Linked DNA regions of Aromatoleum aromaticum EbN1. The protein of the gene in region 3 interacts with the protein of the main gene of each other region in a pairwise test. Links are inferred from orthologs where the notes say so. Each region holds a gene or a part of one and is shown on either strand. Other genes may lie near its edges.

Region 1 (3,011 bases), 960 kb from region 3 along the record:
CAAACCGAATATGGTGTCCTTGGATCACCACCGTCTCGTCGACCATCTGACCGATCGCTGGATGCAGCAACAACCCGCTGGCGCAATCGGCAAGCGCCTCGCCGCGCCCCACCTGAGAACGCAAGTAGGCATAGATCTGGTACACATAGCCGCTACGCAGGGTTTCCTCACGGTACCAGCCAGTTGTCACGATCGACGTGAACTTAGTGTCGATGACGATCCGCCGTCCAGATGACGGATGGTCGAGCACGACATCGGTTCGCATCGTCGGCAGGATCTTTTCGATCCCAGCAGTCTTCTGCTCAATCTGCCAGCCCATAGTGCCGCCGCACAGCACCCGCCATCCTCGTGGGCTCAACACCACGTCGTAGAACCCGCCCACCGCTCGCTCGAACAGTCGACGTACCCAGGTCGCTTCACGATCCGGTAAAGAGAGCACATTCGCGCCCGATGCCTCCGTGGGAAGCGCCAGATCGAACGCCAGCTTCGCAGCTGCCACCATGAACCGGTCGTCCACATCGTTACGGCCAAAACGATCTGTGCTCATTTGGGCCCGTGTCGGCGCATCGCCAGATACACCCATTGCTTTCATGCCGCTTGCAAGTGACCGGCACCGATGGGCAACGTCCTTCCTCCGCACGACCCTGGATACGGATTCCAAAGCTGCACGGACAAAGCGATTACGCGGGGTGTCGATGGTGAGCTCGTCGAACCGGCATGCCACCAAACCCCGATCCAGCAATTGATGACGCTCGGTGGCCAGAACATCGATGCGACCACGCACGCGGTTGAGCACGGCGTCACGAGATCGATAGCCGAGACTTAAGCGACGACGCTGTCGAACCTCAACCGCATGGGCAAGAATCTCGGCGACCAGGTCTGGCAGCTCGTCCGGGCTGTCTTCCAGACCGACCTTGCCGATACCGTGAGTGCGGAACAGGTCCGAGGCATAGAGCATCAGCAGCCAGATGTTGCGCACCGGAATGTGTCCGATGAACCCCTCAGCAGTCGCGGACGAATCTTCTGCCTCTTCTGCGACAGCGTTCATCACCAGCCCTGCGTCAGCCGTGCAATTGCCTTTTGTGCTTCGTCGGGCGCGTCGAACCAATATTCATCCAACAGCGGGCCGATCTCCGTCTCCACGATCTGCCGGAACCAGTTCTTCGTGTCTCCTGCTTCCAGCCGATGCGCAGGTGTGACATAGCTGTGGCCAATCCGGAACTGCTTACCAAGACGCGCATCCGCCGCGATTTGGTCGTTCAGCTCGGCGATTCGGCGTTCGATATCCGCCACCAGGGCTGGATCGACAGCACACTCCTTGACCACCCAATCCCGCCAAGCAGGGCTCAACCTCGGCTCCAGTCCAACGAAAGCAAAGCGGCGACGCAGTGCCAGATCGACCAGCGCAAGTGATCGGTCGGCGATGTTCATGGTGCCGACCACATAGAGATTCTCGGGAATGTGGACGGGACGACGCTTGCCATCTGCATCGGGATAGCAGAGTTCCAAGGCCTCGTTGGGCGTGCGTTTCCCAGCCTCCAGCAGCGTCAACAGCTCCCCGAAGATCTGCGCCGGGTTGCCACGGTTGATCTCCTCGATCACCACTACAAACCTAGCGGACGGGTCTTTGCTCGCAGCCTTGATCGCCTCCATGAAAACGCCGTCCGCCAGCGACAACTTGCCTTCGCCGGTCGGGCGCCAGCCCCGAACGAAGTCCTCGTAGGACAGGTTGGGATGGAACTGCACAGCGCGGACCTTGCTGTCGTCCTTCTGTCCCATCAACGCAAACGCCAGCCGCTTGGCGAGCCAGGTCTTGCCCGTGCCCGGAGGGCCCTGAAGGATCAAGTTCTTCTTGGTGCGCAGCCGATCGAGCAGCAGATCGATCTCGGGCCGCTCGAGGAAGCATCCGTCCTTGAGAATGTCCTCGACCGAATACGGAACGATCGGCGCAGCCACTTGGACGGCTTCGCCAACCTCACCTACAGCTGCCTGATCCTCCGCGACATCATCGACAAGATTACCGGCTGGAACAGCCTCGTCGGCGGGATCTTTGTAGAGCCAGGAAGCCAGAGACAGAGAGGTGGCCCCGATTGTCTGGACAGGGAATCCGGTTCGATAAGTGGAGCCTTGCCGGTTAGGGCCGGGGGCCCGAGGTCTGGGTTGGTTTTGACTTTCTCATATTTTATAAAAATCGGTTCGAGCTCGGTGGAGCTTGTGGGCGAAGGGCTGCGCGGTGGGAAAGTCGTCAGACTTTTCCACGGCAAGCGGCCCGGTGCGCGAAGCGCATCGTCCATAAATCCACGGAGCCAGCCTTTGTGCCGTCATGCCGCCAGCGGCGTCTCATCGCGGAGCGCGCCGAAGTACGCCTGGTCGGGGGTGCGCCCGTCGTGAGCGCGGTGCGGCCGGCGTTCGTTGTAGAAGCGCAGGTAGGCGCCCAGGTGGGCCTTGGCCTCGGCGACGCTGTCATAGGCCTTGAGGTACACCTCTTCGTATTTCACGCTCTTCCACAGCCGCTCGACGAAGACGTTGTCGCGCCAGCAGCCCTTGCCGTCCATGCTGATCTGGATGCCGTTGTCTTTGAGCAGGTCGGTGAAATCGGTGCTGGTGAACTGGCATCCCTGATCGGTGTTGAAGATCTCCGGGCGGCCGTAGCGATGCAGCGCTTCGCGCACCGCATCGAGGCAGAAGTCGGTGGTCAGCGTGTTCGACAGCCGCCACGCCAGCACTCGGCGCGAGGACCAATCGATGATGGCGAACAGATACACGAAACCCTTGCGCATCGGGATGTAGGTGATGTCGGCGGCCCACGCCTGGTTGGGGCGTTCGATCTTCAGATCCCGCAGCAGGTACGGATAGATCTCGTCACCGCGGCGGCGCCGGGACGTGTTGGGCTTGCGATAGAGCGCCTCGATGCCCATGCGGCGCATCAGCGTGCCGACGTGCTTGCGCCCGATCGCATGCCCCTCGGCGCGCAGCAAATCCCGCAGCATCCGCGCTCCGGCAAACGGGTG
Region 2 (3,003 bases), 2.2 Mb from region 3 along the record:
GGAAAATCTATTTTCTGCGGCGCATTCCGCGCGATCCGTTCTTCACCGACCCGAGCGTGCCCGCCGAACGCACCTGGGGCCTTCGCAGTTATGCGAGCCCGCCCGAGACGCCGGCCGAAGGCGAGGACGTCTTCGACATTCATTCGCTGTCACGACGAGTCGGGCTGAACGGTGTTCCGTACCGCGAATGGTAGAGATATCCGGACCGGACATGACTGAGCGTCGCTCCCCGAACGTTTCCCGCGGCCCGTCCCGGCCAGCCGGTTTCACGCTCATCGAACTGTTGGTGGTGATGGCGATCATCGCGACCCTGCTGTCGATTGCGGCTCCGCGCTATTTCGACCATCTGGACCGGGTGCGCGAAGCGACGCTGCGCCAGTCTCTCGCGGTCGTTCGCGACGCTATCGACAAGTACCGCGCCGATACCGGGATCTATCCGCAGAATCTGGACGACCTGGTGAGCCGGCGCTACCTGCGCGCGGTGCCAAAGGACCCGATCACCGAATCCGACGCGACGTGGAAGCTCCTGGCGCCACCCGATGGCGACGGCGAAAACGAAGGTGTCTGGGATATTCGCAGCGGCGCCGCGGGACAGGCGTCCGATGGCGGAAATTATGCGGACTGGTAGGCGCGAGCGCGGCTACACCTATCTCCTGGTGCTGTTTGCCGCCGCTGCGCTGGGATTGTTCGCAGCCGAAGTCGGAGTCGTGTGGCAGAAAGTGGTGGCGCGCGAACGCGAGGCCGAACTCCTCTTCATCGGCAGCGAGATCGCCCGCGCGATCGGCCGCTACCATGCCGACTCGCCGGGTGCTCCGGCGTGGCCGACGAGCCTCGAGGAACTTGTCGAAGATCGACGCTTCCCGACCGTCAGACGCCATCTGCGGCGCATCTACCGCGACCCGCTGACCGCACGCCCGGACTGGGGACTGGTGCGGGAAGGCCAGGCGATCGTCGGCATTCACAGCCGGGCGACCGGCGAACCGATCCGCAAGGCCGATCTGCCACCCGAGCTGGGCCCCGCCGCGGCCAGTGCGGCGCGCTACGACGAATGGATCTTTCGGCCGGCTGAACCGATCAGCGCGAGCGATGCGCTGCCGGCGGCGGAGAGCCTGTGACGAGAGCTCCGACGGCCGCGGCGGCGCCTCGGCCGTAGCGCACACGGGCAATTGCGGAAGCACCTTGCTGCAATGCGACGCGGGCAAGCTGCGTGAAACGGGAATCCCGTTCGTCCGGCTGTCCCGCGGTCTCGCGCCTGGCGGGCTCAGCTGCCACGCTGGCGCCGCGCCTCGAACAGGCAGATGCCGCTGGCGACCGAGACGTTCAGGCTCTCGACGGTGCCGAGCATCGGGATGCGCGCGAGTTCATCGCAGGTCTCGCGCGTGAGCCTGCGCAGGCCGTCGCCTTCGGCGCCGAGAACCCACGCGACCGGCCCTTTCTGGTCGACTTCGTACACCGATTTCTCCGCCTCGCCGGCCGCGCCGACGACCCAGATGCCCGCTTCCTGCATTTCGCGCAGCGCGCGGGCGAGATTCGTCACGGTGACGTATGGCACGCTGTCCGCCGCGCCGCTGGCGACCTTGATTGCGGTCGCATTGAGGCCGACTGCGCGGTCCTTCGGCGCCACCACCGCGTGCGCGCCCACCGCGTCCGCGACGCGCAGGCAGGCGCCGAGGTTGTGCGGGTCCTGCACGCCGTCGAGCACCAGGATCAGCGCGTTTTCCTCGAGCACTTCGAGGACGTCGGCAAGCTTCAGCTCGCGGCTCTTCGCATCGACGCGCGCGACGACTCCCTGGTGGCGGCGCGTGCCGACCATGCCATCGAGACGCTCCGCCTCCGCCTGGATCAGGCGCACGTTCTGCGACTCGGCGAGCCGCACGACGTCTTTCGCGCGCGCATCGGTGCGCTGTGCGGACAGGTAAAGCTCGAACACCGACTCCGGGTCGCGTCTGAGCTTGCCGAGTACGGCATGGAAACCGTAGATCAGTCGCGATTCCACCCGGCCTTCACGGGCGGCAGGCGCCTCGGGAGCATCACCCCCGTCGGGTTCCCCGCGAGTTCGGACCGGGCTGCGGCTGTCTGCGCCGAAGCCGGCGCCTCGCTGATGCGCCGGGCGCCGGCCAGCTGCAGTCGTGTGGATCGGGCGTTGCTTGCTTGAGGGCTTGTCAGCCACGGGCGGTGCCTTTCTTTTTGCCTGTTGCGGGTTTATCGGTAGCCGGTTCGCCGGCCGGCCTTGCCTTGCGAGGCTTCCTGGCGACCCCCTCTTGCGGCGCGGCCGCCTGCTGGTCAGGCGTGACCGTTACGGGAGGCTGGAACAGCGCGGCGACCTGCTTGCGTCCGCGTCCTGCCCGCGGGGCAGCCGGCGCATCGACGAGCGCGGTCGCGACCTCGGCGACTTCCGCTGCTTCGCCTGCGTGACCGAACTCGACCTTCTCGGTCCGCTTGCGCTCCTTGGCGGTCTTGCCGACCCGTTCGGTCGGCCGCTGCGGCCCTTCGATCAGGCGGAAATCGATCTTGGTCGTCTCCAGATCGACCCGCACCAGTTGCACGCGTACGCGGTCGGAAAGCCGGTAACGCGCCCCGGTGCGCTCGCCGGCCAGTTCGTGGCGCGTTTCGTCATAGTGGAAATAGTCGCTGCCCAGATCCGAGATATGCACCAGCCCCTCGATGAAAATGTCGTCGAGGGCGACGAAGAGGCCGAAGGGTACCACCGCCGACACGCTGCCGGAAAACTCCTCGCCGACCTTGTCCTGCATGTAATAGCACTTCAGCCAGGAGACGACGTCGCGCGTCGCCTCGTCGGCGCGCCGCTCGGTCGCCGAGCAGTGCATGCCGATCTGGTCCCAGTCGCCGGCCTCGTACGTCCGGTTCTCGAGCGCGGCCTTGATCGAGCGATGCACGAGCAGGTCCGGGTAGCGCCGGATCGGCGACGTGAAGTGCGTGTAGGCCTCGTACGCGAGGCCGAAGTGGCCGACGTTGTCCGGGCTATACACCGCCTGGCGCAGC
Region 3 (2,991 bases):
CAGCGGTCCGGGCATCGGGCCCTGCCACAACCACGGCAGTGCGAGGCTCGTCGCGGCAGTACCGACCAGTGCCGTGTAGAACAGCATGTTGACCGGGGTTTCGGTCGGGGAAAGCTGGCGGGTGAGAATCTGGTAGGCCGCGTAGCTCACCGCCGCGCCGAGGGCGAGGGCGACACCTTCGGCCACCAGGGCGCCGCCGGGCCGGGCAATCAGCAGGACGCCGACGAAACCGGTCACGACGGCCACCCAGCGCAGCGGACCGATGCGTTCGCCGAGCAGCGGTCCCGCCATCAGCGTGACCATCAGCGGCGCGGCGAAGACGATTGCGGTGGTCTCGGCCAACGGCATCACCTGCAGCGCGGTGATATTGAAGAACGTCACGGCGAGCAGACAGGTGGCGCGGACGATCTGTCGGCCCGGCCGCCTCGTCGTAACGAGTTTGAGCCGCATCGACGGCGCCAGGAGCACCACCATCAGCAGGAAGTGCAGCGCGTAGCGCGACCACACCAGCATCGGGACCGGATAGGTCGCGGCGAGGCGTTTGGCGGTGGCGTCGAGGAGCACGAACAGGAACAGCGCGCCGAGGAGCAGCAGAATGCTGCGCAGCGCATGAGGGTGAGTGTCGGACATGGGGCGGGGGCTCGATTGTTGTGGAGGCAGACGAAGCCCGGAAGTCCCGAGTCGAAGCGCGCGCAGTATTTCCCGCCGGTTTCCTGATTCCCGCTGCCTCGACAAGGTAGTCAGACGACCGCGAGAGGCGAGGTATTCGACGGTTTCGATCGGAGGTTTGCGGCGCTCAACGTCGATTCGATGATCAGCTCGGCGTCATGCAGGTCGATGCGATTCTAGCAGCGCCCGGGCGCGCTTCCGACATCGCATCAAGCCCGACGAGACTTTCAGCGCCCCCGCGCAGCCTTCACGATCCAGCCGTTGAATACGCCGCGCGCGGCTTCGGCGACTTCGCTCGCGGTCAGTCCGATCGGGCCGATGCCTTCGCGGGCCAGGCGGTCGGCGGCCGCGCCATGCAGATGCACCGCTGCAAGCAGCGCCGAACGGGCGGGCCAGCCCTGGGCGAGCAGGCTGGCGATCAGGCCGGTCAGCACGTCTCCCATGCCCGCGCTCGCCATGCCCGGGTGGCCGGTGGTGTTGATGAACCATTGTCCTGTCGTTGTCGCAATGACGCTGCCGCCTCCTTTCAGAACGATATCGGCGCCAAAGCGCGTCGACAGTTCGAGCGCCGAGGCAATGCGGTCAGCTTGCACGCGAGGAGTGCCGATGCCGAGGAGGCGACCGGCCTCGCCGGGGTGGGGGGTGAGCAAGGTCGGGGCCTCGCGTGCGGCGACCTGCGCTTTCAGGTGTGGCGCGTCGGCCAGCAGGTTGAGCGCGTCGGCATCGAGCAGCAGGGGGCGATCGGATCGGGCCGCACGCTCGAGCAGCGCAAGAGCAGTTGCGCTGGTGCCCAGGCCCGGCCCGAGCGCGAGGACGCTGGCCTGTTCGAGAACCTGTTCCGGCCGCTTCAGCATCAGTTCAGGCTGGGTGTGGTCGACCGGGAGCGCGTAATCGTCGACGAGGCCGACATACACCCGGCCGCTCCCGAGTTTCAGCGCCGCCCGGCCGGCGAGCAGCGCCGCGCCGGTCATCCCAGGCGCCCCGCCGATGATGCCGACGTCGCCATAGCTGCCTTTGTGCGTGTTTTGCCGTCGCGGCCGCATGAACTCCCGCACCATTGCGGGGCGGATCTCGAATCCCGGGGGCGAAAGCCAGGCAGCGGGGTCGATGTCGAGCCGATGGACGTGGACCGTGCCGGCGTAGTCCGGCCCGTCGAGCGTGAGCAGCCCGGGCTTGAGCGCGATGAAGGTCAGCGTTGCGGTCGCCTGGAACGCCATGCCGAGGATCGCGCCGGTGTCGGCGTCGAGGCCGCTCGGGATGTCGATCGCGAGCCGCGGCGCCTGCTGCGCGTTCATCGTGTCGATCCAGCGGGCGTAGCGACCTTCGACCGGCCGGCGCAGGCCGATACCGAACAGTGCGTCGACGACGAGTGCCCAGCCGTTCGCCGGTGCGCCGGGAAAATCCGAAACCGTTTCACCGCCGGCTGCACGCCACGCCGCGAACGCCGCCGCAGCGTCGGGCGGCAGACTGTCCGGATTTTCGGCGAACGCCACCGTCACCGACCGCCCGGCCTGCAGGAGCCGGCGGGCCATGACCAGCCCGTCGCCGCCGTTGTTGCCCGGCCCGCACACGATAAGCACGTGTCCTGTACGGTCCTGCGTCAGGCGCACGGCTTCTTCCGCCGCCGCGCGGCCGGCACGCTCCATCAGCGTCGGCTGGGCGAGCGGTGCTACGTGCGCTTCGATGGCGCGGATGTCGGCAACCGGATAAATCGGACTGGGCGGCTGGAACATGGGGTCTCCGGAGGACGAAGGAAAGGCCCGATTCTACCGTCCGGCGATTCGTCGATGATGCGAGCGGGGTGATTCGTGCGATGTCGCAAAGGGTCGGCAGCCGGGCCGGCTGTCGTCACGCTCCCCTCTCTACGGATCCCCGTCCGTCGTGACCCTCAGTTGTCCGGATGCCCGCGGCGCTTCTCGATCCTCGTCTCCTGCACGAGTTCGACGCTGCCGTCCTCATGCTGCGTCTCGAGGCGTACGGTAAACCCCCACAGCCGCGCCATGTGCTTCATGACTTCGTCGATGGTGCCGCCAAGGGGGCGCCGCCGGTATTCCTGATGGCGCAACGTCAACGAGCGGTCGCCCCTGAGATCCACGTTCCAGACCTGGATGTTCGGCTCGCGGCTGCCGAGGTTGTACTGGTCGGACAGGATCTCGCGCACGCGACGATAACCGCGCTCGTCGTGTATCGCCGACACCTTGAGCTTGGACTCGTGCTCGTCGTCGAGAATCGCAAACAGCCGGAGATCACGGATCACCTTCGGTGACAGGTACTGGGCAACGAAGCTCTCGTCCTTGAAGTTCTTCATCGCGAATTCGAGGG

The links.
Region 1: the proteins of EBN1_RS14050 (region 3) and EBN1_RS18680 interact in binary tests that used the Escherichia coli proteins (3 or more experiments, as listed by UniProt). The link is inferred for Aromatoleum aromaticum EbN1 from one-to-one orthologs.
Region 2: the proteins of EBN1_RS14050 (region 3) and rlmB interact in binary tests that used the Escherichia coli proteins (3 or more experiments, as listed by UniProt). The link is inferred for Aromatoleum aromaticum EbN1 from one-to-one orthologs.

What each region holds. Positions count from the first base shown.
Region 1 is NC_006513.1:3,910,570-3,913,580, reverse strand. What follows is about bases 3-2,859. They hold EBN1_RS18680 (AAA family ATPase), read right to left. Parts: upstream 1,957-2,859; coding sequence 1,048-1,956; downstream 3-1,047. Other genes in these bases: mcrC (5-methylcytosine-specific restriction endonuclease system specificity protein McrC), read right to left, coding at 3-1,048. In the rest of the region: more of mcrC, read right to left, coding at 1-2. UniProt on the Escherichia coli protein: Recognizes N4- and C5-methylcytosine (and 5-hydroxy-methylcytosines) produced by a broad range of DNA methylases and appears to act against 5-methylcytosine preceded by a purine residue. Binds to DNA containing methylated cytosines; also binds to GTP.
Region 2 is NC_006513.1:730,419-733,421, forward strand. The notes cover bases 130-2,978. They hold rlmB (23S rRNA (guanosine(2251)-2'-O)-methyltransferase RlmB), read right to left. Parts: upstream 1,997-2,978; coding sequence 1,262-1,996; downstream 130-1,261. Other genes in these bases: EBN1_RS03410 (type II secretion system protein), read left to right, coding at 130-194; EBN1_RS03415 (type II secretion system protein), read left to right, coding at 212-628; EBN1_RS03420 (general secretion pathway protein), read left to right, coding at 615-1,115; rnr (ribonuclease R), read right to left, coding at 2,163-2,978. Also shown: more of EBN1_RS03410, read left to right, coding at 1-129; more of rnr, read right to left, coding at 2,979-3,003. UniProt on the Escherichia coli protein: Specifically methylates the ribose of guanosine 2251 in 23S rRNA.
Region 3 is NC_006513.1:2,945,925-2,948,915, forward strand. What follows is about bases 150-2,986. They hold EBN1_RS14050 (bifunctional ADP-dependent NAD(P)H-hydrate dehydratase/NAD(P)H-hydrate epimerase), read right to left. Parts: upstream 2,403-2,986; coding sequence 897-2,402; downstream 150-896. Other genes in these bases: EBN1_RS14045 (DMT family transporter), read right to left, coding at 150-630; EBN1_RS14055 (SpoVR family protein), read right to left, coding at 2,558-2,986. In the rest of the region: more of EBN1_RS14045, read right to left, coding at 1-149; more of EBN1_RS14055, read right to left, coding at 2,987-2,991. UniProt on the Escherichia coli protein: Bifunctional enzyme that catalyzes the epimerization of the S- and R-forms of NAD(P)HX and the dehydration of the S-form of NAD(P)HX at the expense of ADP, which is converted to AMP.